Regions from separate parts of the Alteromonas sp. ABM1_013 genome, predicted to be linked through region 2. Evidence: predicted binding sites of a transcription regulator. Region 2 holds the regulator's gene; the other holds the start of a gene.
What was found. The regulator LexA, encoded in region 2, represses DNA repair genes until DNA is damaged. The targets are predictions, from matches to a motif close to TACTGTATNNNNATACAGTA.
Positions count from the first base shown of each region.

Region 1: ACXAGK_RS13160 (YebG family protein) is a predicted target of LexA. The motif match lies at 2,965-2,984, and genes of this name have one in related genera.

Region 1 covers NZ_JBSWXH010000004.1:280,029-285,408, forward strand. Annotated here, with positions in the region: gene rplI (50S ribosomal protein L9) at 207-659, opposite strand; gene rpsR (30S ribosomal protein S18) at 686-913, opposite strand; gene rpsF (30S ribosomal protein S6) at 925-1,326, opposite strand; gene ACXAGK_RS13155 (GAF domain-containing sensor histidine kinase) at 1,528-2,763, opposite strand; gene ACXAGK_RS13160 (YebG family protein) at 3,030-3,317, shown strand; gene ACXAGK_RS13165 (ATP-binding cassette domain-containing protein) at 3,563-4,366, shown strand; gene ACXAGK_RS13170 (ABC transporter permease) at 4,366-5,380, shown strand, end outside.
Region 2 covers NZ_JBSWXH010000004.1:502,835-508,214, forward strand. Annotated here, with positions in the region: gene ctaD (cytochrome c oxidase subunit I) at 1-1,133, opposite strand, end outside; gene coxB (cytochrome c oxidase subunit II) at 1,144-2,307, opposite strand; gene lexA (transcriptional repressor LexA) at 2,890-3,516, opposite strand; gene ACXAGK_RS14160 (sensor domain-containing diguanylate cyclase) at 3,690-5,380, opposite strand, start outside.

The DNA.
Region 1 (5,380 bases), 220 kb from region 2:
CATTTGTCGGCACTGGACATATTTGCTTACACCCACCGTTAATTAGGCGTCGCGACGTGGAGTGAGGGTAGGGATATTTTAAACTTGCCAGCACCTTCTGGGTGGGCAATTATCTATACGGATTGGTATTGTTCTTAAGTATCGAACAAAAATTTAGAGCAAAAAAAAGCCGCTCTAGGAGCGGCTTTCTTAAAATACGTCAGCGATTACGCTTCAGCAATGATGATCACTTTGATTGAAGTGATAACGTCAGAGTGAAGTTGTAAGTCGATGTCATACTCACCAGTCTCACGAAGAGTACCAGTAGGTAGTTTAACTTCTGCTTTTTGTACTTCAACGCCAGCTGCAGTGATTGCATCAGCGATGTCACGAGTACCAACAGAGCCAAATAGTTTACCTTCGTCACCAGCAGGAGCTGCGATTGTAACTTCAGCAAGCTCAGCAACTTTTTCAGCGCGTGCGTTAGCAGCAGCTAGTTGCTCAGCAATTTTCGCTTCAAGTTCAGCACGACGTGCTTCAAACTTTTCAACGTTGTCTTTAGTTGCAGGAACCGCTTTACCCTGTGGGAAAAGGAAGTTACGAGCGTAACCAGACTTAACAGTCACTTGGTCGCCCAGGCCGCCAAGGTTGGCGATTTTATCTAGTAGGATGATATTCATCTTAGCTAACCCTTATATTCGCCAAATTACTTGTGTGAATCAGTGTACGGAAGCAACGCAAGGAAACGTGCGCGCTTGATCGCAGAAGACAGCTGACGCTGATATTTTGCGCTTGTACCAGTAATACGGCTAGGGACAATTTTACCGCTCTCAGTGATGTAGTTCTTAAGAGTAGCGATATCTTTGTAATCAATCTCAGTCACACCTTCTGCAGTGAAACGGCAGAACTTACGACGTCTGAAAAAACGAGCCATGGGTGATCTCCTTAAGCGTTGTCTTCAGTGGTTTCAGTTTTCTTTTCCGCGCGATCTTGGCGAGGAGCAGAATCGTCACGACGCTCACGACGAGGCTCTTCTTTCATCATTGGAGAAGGCTCAGTCACAGCAGTCTTAGTGCGCATAACCATGTTACGTAGGATCACGTCGTTGAAACGGAAAGCATTTTCCAATTCATCAACAGCTTCTGCAGACGCTTCAGCATTGATTAGTACGTAGTGGGCTTTGTGCAGCTTTTCAATTGGGTAAGCCAGTTGACGACGGCCCCAATCTTCTAAACGATGAATCTGACCACCGTCTTGCTTTAGGATAGTAGTATAACGCTCGATCATACCAGGTACTTGTTCACTCTGATCAGGGTGAACCATAAATACGATTTCGTAATGACGCATTATAGCTCCTTACGGTTGTAGCCTCGACAGTACAGCCGACTGTATGGAGACAAGGAACGAATTGGGATGGCTGTAAGGGCGCGCATTATACGCACACAAACATCGTTGCACAAGCATTAATCAACTTTGGCGATTATTTTTGCGCTAACTATTATTGACAGAGCTCGTATTGACAGTGCTTGTATCAATCGCGCTTCGCGGTTATTGCGAAACGCTTTCAAATGGAAGAGAAGAAACACGGGTTAAAGGAAAGCAAAGGGTAAATTCTGTGCCGTTAAAATCAGAAGTCACGCTCAACGAACCTTGGTGCGCCCTTGCAATTTCTGATGCGATAAATAACCCCAACCCTAGCCCGTCGTTTTTTGCACTGCTTTCTTTACGCCAGAAAGGCTGAAAAAGACGCGCCTTAGCATCATCAGATATTGGTGTACCGCTATTTTGCACGCTGAGAATGAAATCGTTTCGGTTGGTGATGACTTTCACATATACCGGATGCGCTTGGTCGCCGTGAACCAGAGCGTTTTTCAATAAGTTAGATAAAAGCTGACACACCCGTTTTTCGTCACAGACCAACTGCTCGGTAATATCGATATGTGTTCTGATAGTACAATTAGGGTAAGCAGAAGCTAGCTCTTCAGCCGTGTAATTCAATTGTTGCGCTAAACTGGTTGCCTCTGCCATTTTCACAGGTAGCCCCTCGCCCATACGGCTATAAGTAAAGTCCATAGCATCTTCAATTAAACGCGTCATCCTCTGCACACTATTCTTCATTCTCGATACAGCTTTGAATACAGGTACTTGAACCGTACTGGCTATTTGACTGTCTTTTATTATGTCGTCAAGAAAGCTGATACCAATTTGAATGGAAGATAAAGGGGTCCGAATATCGTGACCTAAAATAGCAATATACTGCTCTTGAAGGCGGGCAATATTTCTTGCATCGGTTAGCTGAGCCTGTGAACGCTCCATCTGGTCTTTTAATAAAATTTGACTAGATATAAGTTTAGCGAAAGCGCTAATTTGCCCGTGAACAAGCTCGTTACGTAACTCTCTAGGTTCTGGGTCTAGGCCGCAAAGCGTTCCAAAAAAGTCACCATTTGCATCGTAGATAGGGTAGGAGAAATAACTTTCAAAACCATACATAATAGGAATGGGATTATCACAATATTCACTATCAGCAGAAGCATGATTAATCACTATCTGTTTTTTGCTGGCTCTTACGGTTCTACAAAAGGTAGTTTCAATCTCCAAATGATCGCCAGGCGTTAGACCAAATTCTGCATTATCTAATACGGCACACATTGTCCATGCTTCTTCGGTGACTCTCGCAACACAGATGAAACGCAAATCTAAGCTACTGGCCAATATTTGCATTATATGAGGGACTGCTTCGATTGCATCGATAGCCTGAATATCTTGTTGAACAGCTTCACTCACTACCATAACTTTAGAGTTCCTTTTTCGAGAGCGCGCTTACGAACGCTACATTTCTACTGTTCCAGGTGTGTCGGACGCCGAAATAAATTACTAATTTACGGTTTTCGAGGACTTTGAATCCAAGCGTACATGAAGCTGCCAAACTACACTAAAGTATAATCAGCGGCAATGTTACCGATAATGACAAGAATATTTTCGGATAACTGTTTATTTATACAGTATTTTACTGTACAGTTTTTGTGTCTTTAATAAACAGGGGACCTACCATGGCCATTACCACACAGTATGTTGTTACGCACAAAGGGGTAGAAAAATTGGTAACTACCGACAAAAAAGAAGCGGATCAGTACGATAAGATGCTTGATGCAGCAGATAACCTCGCCGACTATATTCATGCTAAGGGCATTAAGCTAGACGATAGCGTGATTGAAGAACTCACAATCATGCTGGCGAAAAACAAAGATAAAGTCGGCAAAATATTCAAAGGCGCTACAGCAGAAAGCGTATTAGAAGATGAAAGCGCAGAAGTAGTAAAGCTGCAGGCCAACGGCTGATAATGTAGCTCAACTCGCCCTCTATGTCGTTATGATGAACAATAAGTGAGAGCAACTGCCGCTTTAAATGCGTAAGTTCTGATAACATGTCTTTGCAAAGTGATGTTATTTGATAACATCACTTTTAAGCGGTGCTATGTTCTTTACTTGCTTTGGGTACCTGAAGTAAGTAGGAAAACAAATAAGAAACAAGGTACCGCCTTTGCTAATGTGAATATAAGACGTAAATACAGGTCGGGCTTAGCGTGAATACCATCAATAAAAACAATAGCACTCATTCCCAGCGCAACGCAGTGTCTGAAAAGCACAACGCATCAATAGAAGAGTGCAACCCAGCAATTGAAGTAAACAATTTACAGTTTTCGTACAGTAAAGAAAGCCCGCCCATCATTGATATAAAAGCATGGCAGGTGCCACAAGGTGAACATGTTTTTCTATCAGGCCCTTCGGGTAGCGGAAAGAGTACTTTGCTTAATTTGTTATGCGGTACTTTGACACCCTCTCAAGGCGGCATAACCTTGTTGTCGCAGCCTTTCTCTTCCTTATCGAATCGTCAGCGAGACAAATTTAGAGCACGCAATATTGGCGTTGTCTTTCAGCAGTTCAACCTTATTCCGTATCTTTCTGTGGCGCAAAATATTAACGCTGCGGTGTACTTCGCAAGTAGTAAAACAACTAAAACGGCGGGAGAAGATAAACTTCTCCATTTACTCGACAAGCTACAGCTACCTTCACAGGTACTACATGCGAAGGCAGATGCTTTGAGTATTGGCCAACAGCAGCGGGTAGCTATAGCCCGAGCGCTCATTAATGACCCACAGTTATTAATTGTCGATGAACCTACTTCGGCGTTAGATAGCGATGCGCGAGATAGCTTTATGTCGCTGTTAAAAGAGGTTGCAGGTAAGAGCACAATGATTTTCGTTAGCCATGATAAAGCCATGGAGAGCTATTTTGACCGTCATTGCAGTATTAGTGAATTGAGCCCAAGCTCGAACCATGCAATATCCTCATTCGGTGGCATTGAGCAAGCACAGGAGCGTGCGTAATGCTAAGTACTATTGCTATTGAAAGTCTAAAGCGCAGAAAAACAACGGCAATACTTACGCTGGTAAGCATTACCATCAGCATTAGTTTGCTTTTATGCGTTGATATAATTCGCAGCCAAGTGAAAACCAGCTTTACGCGTACAGTGTCAGGTGTTGACCTTATTGTCGGCGCACCGAGCGGCCAGCTTAACCTGCTATTGTCGTCGGTGTTTAATATAGGAACACCCACTAAGGGCATTGAATATACGAGTGTTGCATCGCTTAAATCCAACAAACAGGTCTCGTGGCTCATTCCACTTTCTTTAGGTGATACTCACCGAGGCTTTAGAGTGGTAGGTACGACCAACAGCTTTTTTGAACACTTTAAATACGGTGACATGCAGTCACTAAAGCTATCTGATGGAGCGACATTTACACAGCCGCTATCTACGGTAGTTGGTGCTGATATAGCGGAATCATTGGGATATGAAGTGGGTGATGAGATTATTATTTCTCACGGCTTAGGCAGTGTCTCATTCAATAATCACGACGATCACCCTTTTACTATTTCCGGCATTTTAGATAAAACGGGCACCCCGGTGGATAAGGCTGTGTATGTCACCTTGCAGGGACTTGAAGAGGCCCACACAGGGCCTAAGCATTCGCCCACCTCAATGTTAGGCCGTAAATCGAGTAATAAAACCATCGAAGACGAGCACGAGCACGAGCACGAGCACGAGCACGAGCACGGCGAGCATACCGGTGAACATGAGACGTACAACAGCGAAGCCTTTGCCCCAGAGTCAGTATCAGTTGTGATGCTTGGGCTAAAACATCGCGTTACAGCGCTACAGCTGCAGTATCAAATCAACCAAAGTAAAAAAGAGCCGCTTATGGCGATACTACCGGGTATGGCGCTCGCTGAGCTTTGGCAAATTATGGGAAATGTAGAGTCGCTATTGCTTGGTCTTTCCGGTCTTATCGTCATTTGCGCGCTAATTGGGTTAGCGACTATGCTACTTGCAACTATGCGTG
Region 2 (5,380 bases):
ATAAAAGCAATAGCGAACATCATTGGCATTTCAAAGCTTAGTGAACCACGCCACATGGTCGCTACCCAGTTAAACACTTTTACCCCAGTTGGTACCGAGATAAGCATGGTGGCAAACATGAAGAACATTTCCATGTACACCGGCATGCCCGTGGTAAACATATGGTGAGCCCAAACTACAAAAGAAAGCAGTGCGATAGACGCCGTGGCGTAAACCATAGAGGCATAGCCAAACAGTTGTTTTCTAGAAAAGGTAGGGACAATTTGAGAAATAATGCCGAAAGCGGGCAAGATCATAATGTAGACTTCAGGATGCCCGAAGAACCAGAAAATATGCTGGAACATCACCGGGTCGCCACCACCTGCAGCATCAAAGAAGCTGGTTCCGAAAAACTTGTCTGTCAATACCATGGTCACCGCGCCAGCAAGCACTGGCATTACCGCAATCAGCAAGAACGCTGTAATAAGCCACGTCCATACAAATAGCGGCATTTTCATCCAAGTCATGCCTGGCGCACGCATATTAAAGATGGTCACTATCACGTTAATCGCACCCATAATGGATGAGATACCCATAATGTGAACAGAGAACACAAACAATGCTGTCGAATCGCCACTGTAGGTTGTTGAGAGCGGCGCATAAAAAGTCCAACCGAAGGCAGGGCCGCCACCTTCCATAAATAGCGAGCTAAGCAGAATTAAAAAAGCGCCAGGTAAAATCCAAAAGCTCCAGTTATTCATGCGCGGCAATGCCATATCTGGGGCGCCGATCATCATGGGGATGAGCCAGTTTGCGAGCCCTGTAAAGGCAGGCATTACAGCACCAAACACCATGATAAGCCCGTGCACAGTGGTCATTTGATTGAAGAAATTTGGTTCTACAATTTGTAGGCCGGGCTGAAACAATTCAGCGCGAATAACCATGGCCATTGCGCCGCCAACCAAAAACATGATGAAGGCAAACCACAGATACAGTGTGCCTATGTCTTTGTGGTTAGTGGTAAACAGCCAGCGCGTTATTCCTTTAGGAATATGGTCGTGATGTTCATGGTCATCATGTAGATGATCGCCATTTACTTGACCACTGTGAGGCGCAGAGGTATCTGGCGAAATAACTTCAGTTGCTTTGCTCATTTGTCTGCTCCTAGTTTCCGTTTGCCACTGCATTGACGTCTTTGGCCTGCACCATATCGCCCGTGTTATTGCCCCACGCATTGCGCTCGTAAGTGACTACCGCAGCAATTTCTTTAAGGCTCAGCATTTTGCTAAACGCTTGCATGGCTGTACCCGCCTTACCATGAAGTACAATGTCGATGTGACCTTGCTGATCCTCTAACGCCATCTTGCTGCCTTTAAGTGCTGGGAATACACCTGGTAAACCCTCACCATTTGGCATGTGGCACGCTGCACACGTAGCGTTGTAAACGCGCTCGCCTTCTTTCATCAATTCATCCATAGACATATTCATAGAAAGTAGACGCTGCTCTTCTTCTTTTGCTTTGCGAACAATTTCTTCTTGTTCACCCATCCATTTATCAAATTCAGCTGGCTCTTTAGCAATCACCACAACCGGCATATAGCCGTGGTCTTTTCCACAAAGCTCTGCGCACTGTCCGCGATAAATACCAGGCTCATTCACTTTGGCCCAAGACTCGTTAATAAAGCCCGGGTTGGCATCTTTTTTCACAGCAAAATCCGGGACCCACCACGAATGGATAACGTCGTCAGAGGTAATAAGAAAACGTACTTTTTTCCCAGTTGGAATAACTAACGGACGGTCAACTTCAAGCAGATAATTGTCGGTTTTTTGAAATTTGTTCTCTATTTGCTCACGCTGAGTAGCAAGCAGTGAGTAAAATTCTACGTCGCTGTCCATGTACTTGTAGTGCCACTTCCACTGTGAGCCTGTTACTAGCACAGTCATGTCAGGCTCAGACGTGTCTTCCATCGCAATAAGCGTGTTTGCCGCAGGCACAGCCATAAAGATGAGAATAAGAAAAGGTACAACGGTCCACGCTATTTCAACCTTCACGTTCTCATGAAAGTTAGCGGGCTTGGCGCCACGAGACTTTCTATGCAGATACATTGAGGCGAACATCACGCCAAAAACTACAACCGCGATACCTACACAAATGAAGAACATCAACATATGCAGATCATAGACCTGCCCACTGATGTCGGTAGCACCGCGTCTCAAATTAAGCGAAGAGGCTTCTTCACTAACTTCTTGTGCAAGAAGCAAAGGGGAGAAAAGCAAAAATGGTATTATTGAACACCACTTTGCAAAAACGGTCGTTAGTTGTTTCACTCAGCACCTCCGTAATAGCAAGACCAAAAACGCTGATTATTTTGCGCGCTGCCCTACCAAATGGTTTGCGAACGATTGACCCATCACCTCAACTTGTAAAACAAATTTAGAGTCATTGTTATTATTTTGTTAATCTCTGTATAAGAATTGCGCAATAATGCCGTGTCGTCTAGTCTTTTCTATTAAAAATTTAATGAAGAGGCTAATTTTTAACCATTTCTTGTGGCAGGCTTACGTTACAATTTTGTTGGAGAGGATATTGGGCGTGCTCGCGGCGCTTAAAAAATCAAACGCGCATTTTGAACGGGGTGTTGATGAGGATGAAGCTTCATTTGGTCATAAAATCAACAATTAACACATCGCTCGTCCTATTTTTCAAACAAACTTTCAAATAATAAATGTGTATTAGCCAATTCATTCTCGGGCCAAATAGCGCATATCTTTCGCACAATGGTGATGCCAGATTTCGTAGTTTTGAGACATACTAACAAACGCTAACCTAAGAAAATTAACTAAAATATGGTACTAAAAGGCATAAAAAAAGCGGCTAATACGCCGCTTTTGATTGAAGATGCTAAAACCTTACATCCAGTCGGCGTTTCTAATAACACCTACGGCAATACCTTCAATAGCAAAAGGCTCGCTGGCAAGGTCTACCTTAATTGGCGAAAACTCTTCGTTTTCAGCATGAAGTAAAACTTCACGACCGCGTTTCTCTAAACGCTTCACCGTAACGTCTTCATCCACCCGCGCGACCACTACCTGACCGTTGTGGACATCAGTTGTGCGATGCACAGCAAGAAGATCGCCATCCAAGATACCGATGTCCTTCATGCTCATGCCGTTTACACGAAGTAAAAAGTCTGCCTGAGGCTGAAACAAAGCAGGGTCGACCTTGTAGTGGGATTCTACATGCTCTTGCGCCAAAATTGGCTCACCAGCCGCCACGCGCCCTATTAGAGGCAAGCCTTCTTCTTCTGGTGCAGTATCCTCGAGGGGGATATTTAACTTAATACCACGCGAGGTACCAGGCAAAATTTCAATTACGCCCTTACGCGCCAATGCCTTCAAATGTTCTTCTGCTGCGTTGGCAGAACGAAAACCAAGTTGACGAGCTATTTCCGCGCGCGTAGGCGGCATTCCCGTTTCTTGCATGGTTGTTTTAATAAGTTCTAAAACTTCAGTTTGTCGAGCTGTGAGTGGGCGCATAAAAGACCTGTCTGTTCATACAGTTCCTGTAAGTATATACACCTAAAAGCAAATAACAAGCGCAAAGTCTTGAAACTATGGAGCAAGCTGCATGGGGCTAGCACCTAGTATATAAAAACTAGGGGGCTTAAGGCTGTCAAATACGTGAAACCTCGCGCAGCCTTAAGTTTTCATTACTCTAAAATAACTTGATTTCGGCCATTCTTTTTCGCCGTATATAGCAGTTTATCAGCTTTGGAAAGTAACACACTAAAGTCAAGATTCAAGCTATCCTCAGCAAAGACAGCACCAATACTTATTGTCACGAATATCGTGTCTTTCTTGTATTTAACTTCTGTTTTTTCAACAGCCTCTCGAAGTTTGTTAAATCGCCTTTCTTCGTCTCTTTTGTTGTCTGAAATTGCTACTATCGCAAACTCTTCTCCACCAAGACGTGAAACAATATCGGGCTCCACATAATATTCTTCGATGAGGTGGGCTACTGAAATTAGAGCTTGGTCTCCTGCATCATGTCCATAAGTATCGTTAACCTTTTTAAAGTGGTCTATATCGATTACCGCTACGCTCACTCTATTGCTTTGTGCAGAGAGCTGATGGCATTTATCAACAAAAGCTCGTCGATTGTACAGCCCAGTTAGCGAGTCAGTCATGGCCAGCTTACGCAACTTCTCTTCAGCTATCGCGCGTGATTCTTCCAGTTCAACCGCATAGAAAAGACCGGCTAATGCATCTAATAGAGGTTGCAAAAACTCAGCATCATCGAAGGTGTAGGGCTCGAATTTATTGGCTAAACCAATCATGCCCACCACTCTATCTTTGATCTTAATCGGTAGCCCTAAAAATCGACTAATGCGGGGGTGCCCTTGGGGCACCCCTTTTGAGTTTGGATGACTTCCTGAGGCATTACTAATCGTTACCTCACCGGTTAAAATTGTGGTACCGAAAAGGTTATCGAAACTACTGAAATACAAGTTTCGCTTTTTGTACTCGTTGTATTGCGTAAAGCTGCTGCTGTCCCAGACTATTTCAGAAATAGCATGAATAAACAGCTTCGATGCATCGCCTTCACCTTTCATTTGCCCAATGAAAGCGAACTGACTATCCGAGATATCAATAAGCTCGGGTAATACCGTTTGGCAGGCCATGGTTAAATCGTTGTTCTGAAGATAAGAGGCACGGGTTTTATTTATAAATTGAAGTAGTTGGGTTTTCTTTTTCTCATGAAGCTCACTTTCCATTCTCTGCGTAATGTCGCGATGAATACCAGCAACGCGAATAGCCTTACCCGTAACGTCAGATTCGACGGTTTTTCCATAGGTTTCAACCCAAACCCACGCGCCGTTAGTATGTTTCATGCGAAACGTGGTATTGAAAACCTTACTTTTACCAATGATGTGCTCGTTTAATTGTTTTTCTACTTTTACATAGTCCGCAGGGTGAATTAACTGCCTGAAAAAGCGAGAGCTGGTATCATAGTACTCATATTCCATACCGACGATATCACACCAACGCTTGTTTACTTGGTTTACGTCAGCGGCCAAATTCCAATCCCATGTGCCCAATTCAGAGGCTTCCAATAACAGCCGCATGCGCTGGTTTGTTTTGTTGAGCTTGTCTTCCACATATTTTTGGTCGCTGGTGTCAAATAAGAACGCCTGAACTGAAGACAACATACCGTCTTCACGGAAACTCGCCGTAGAGATCATACTTACCCAAATGGTACGTGTGGGCGTGGCTATTTGAAGACGACAAGTATGCGTTTCCACGCCCTCCATATGCGCCTGCATGGCAAACGTAAAGTCGCCCTCAGCGTCCTGCGTTAAAACATCGCCAAGCTCAACTGCACCGCTCAGTAAATCTTGGG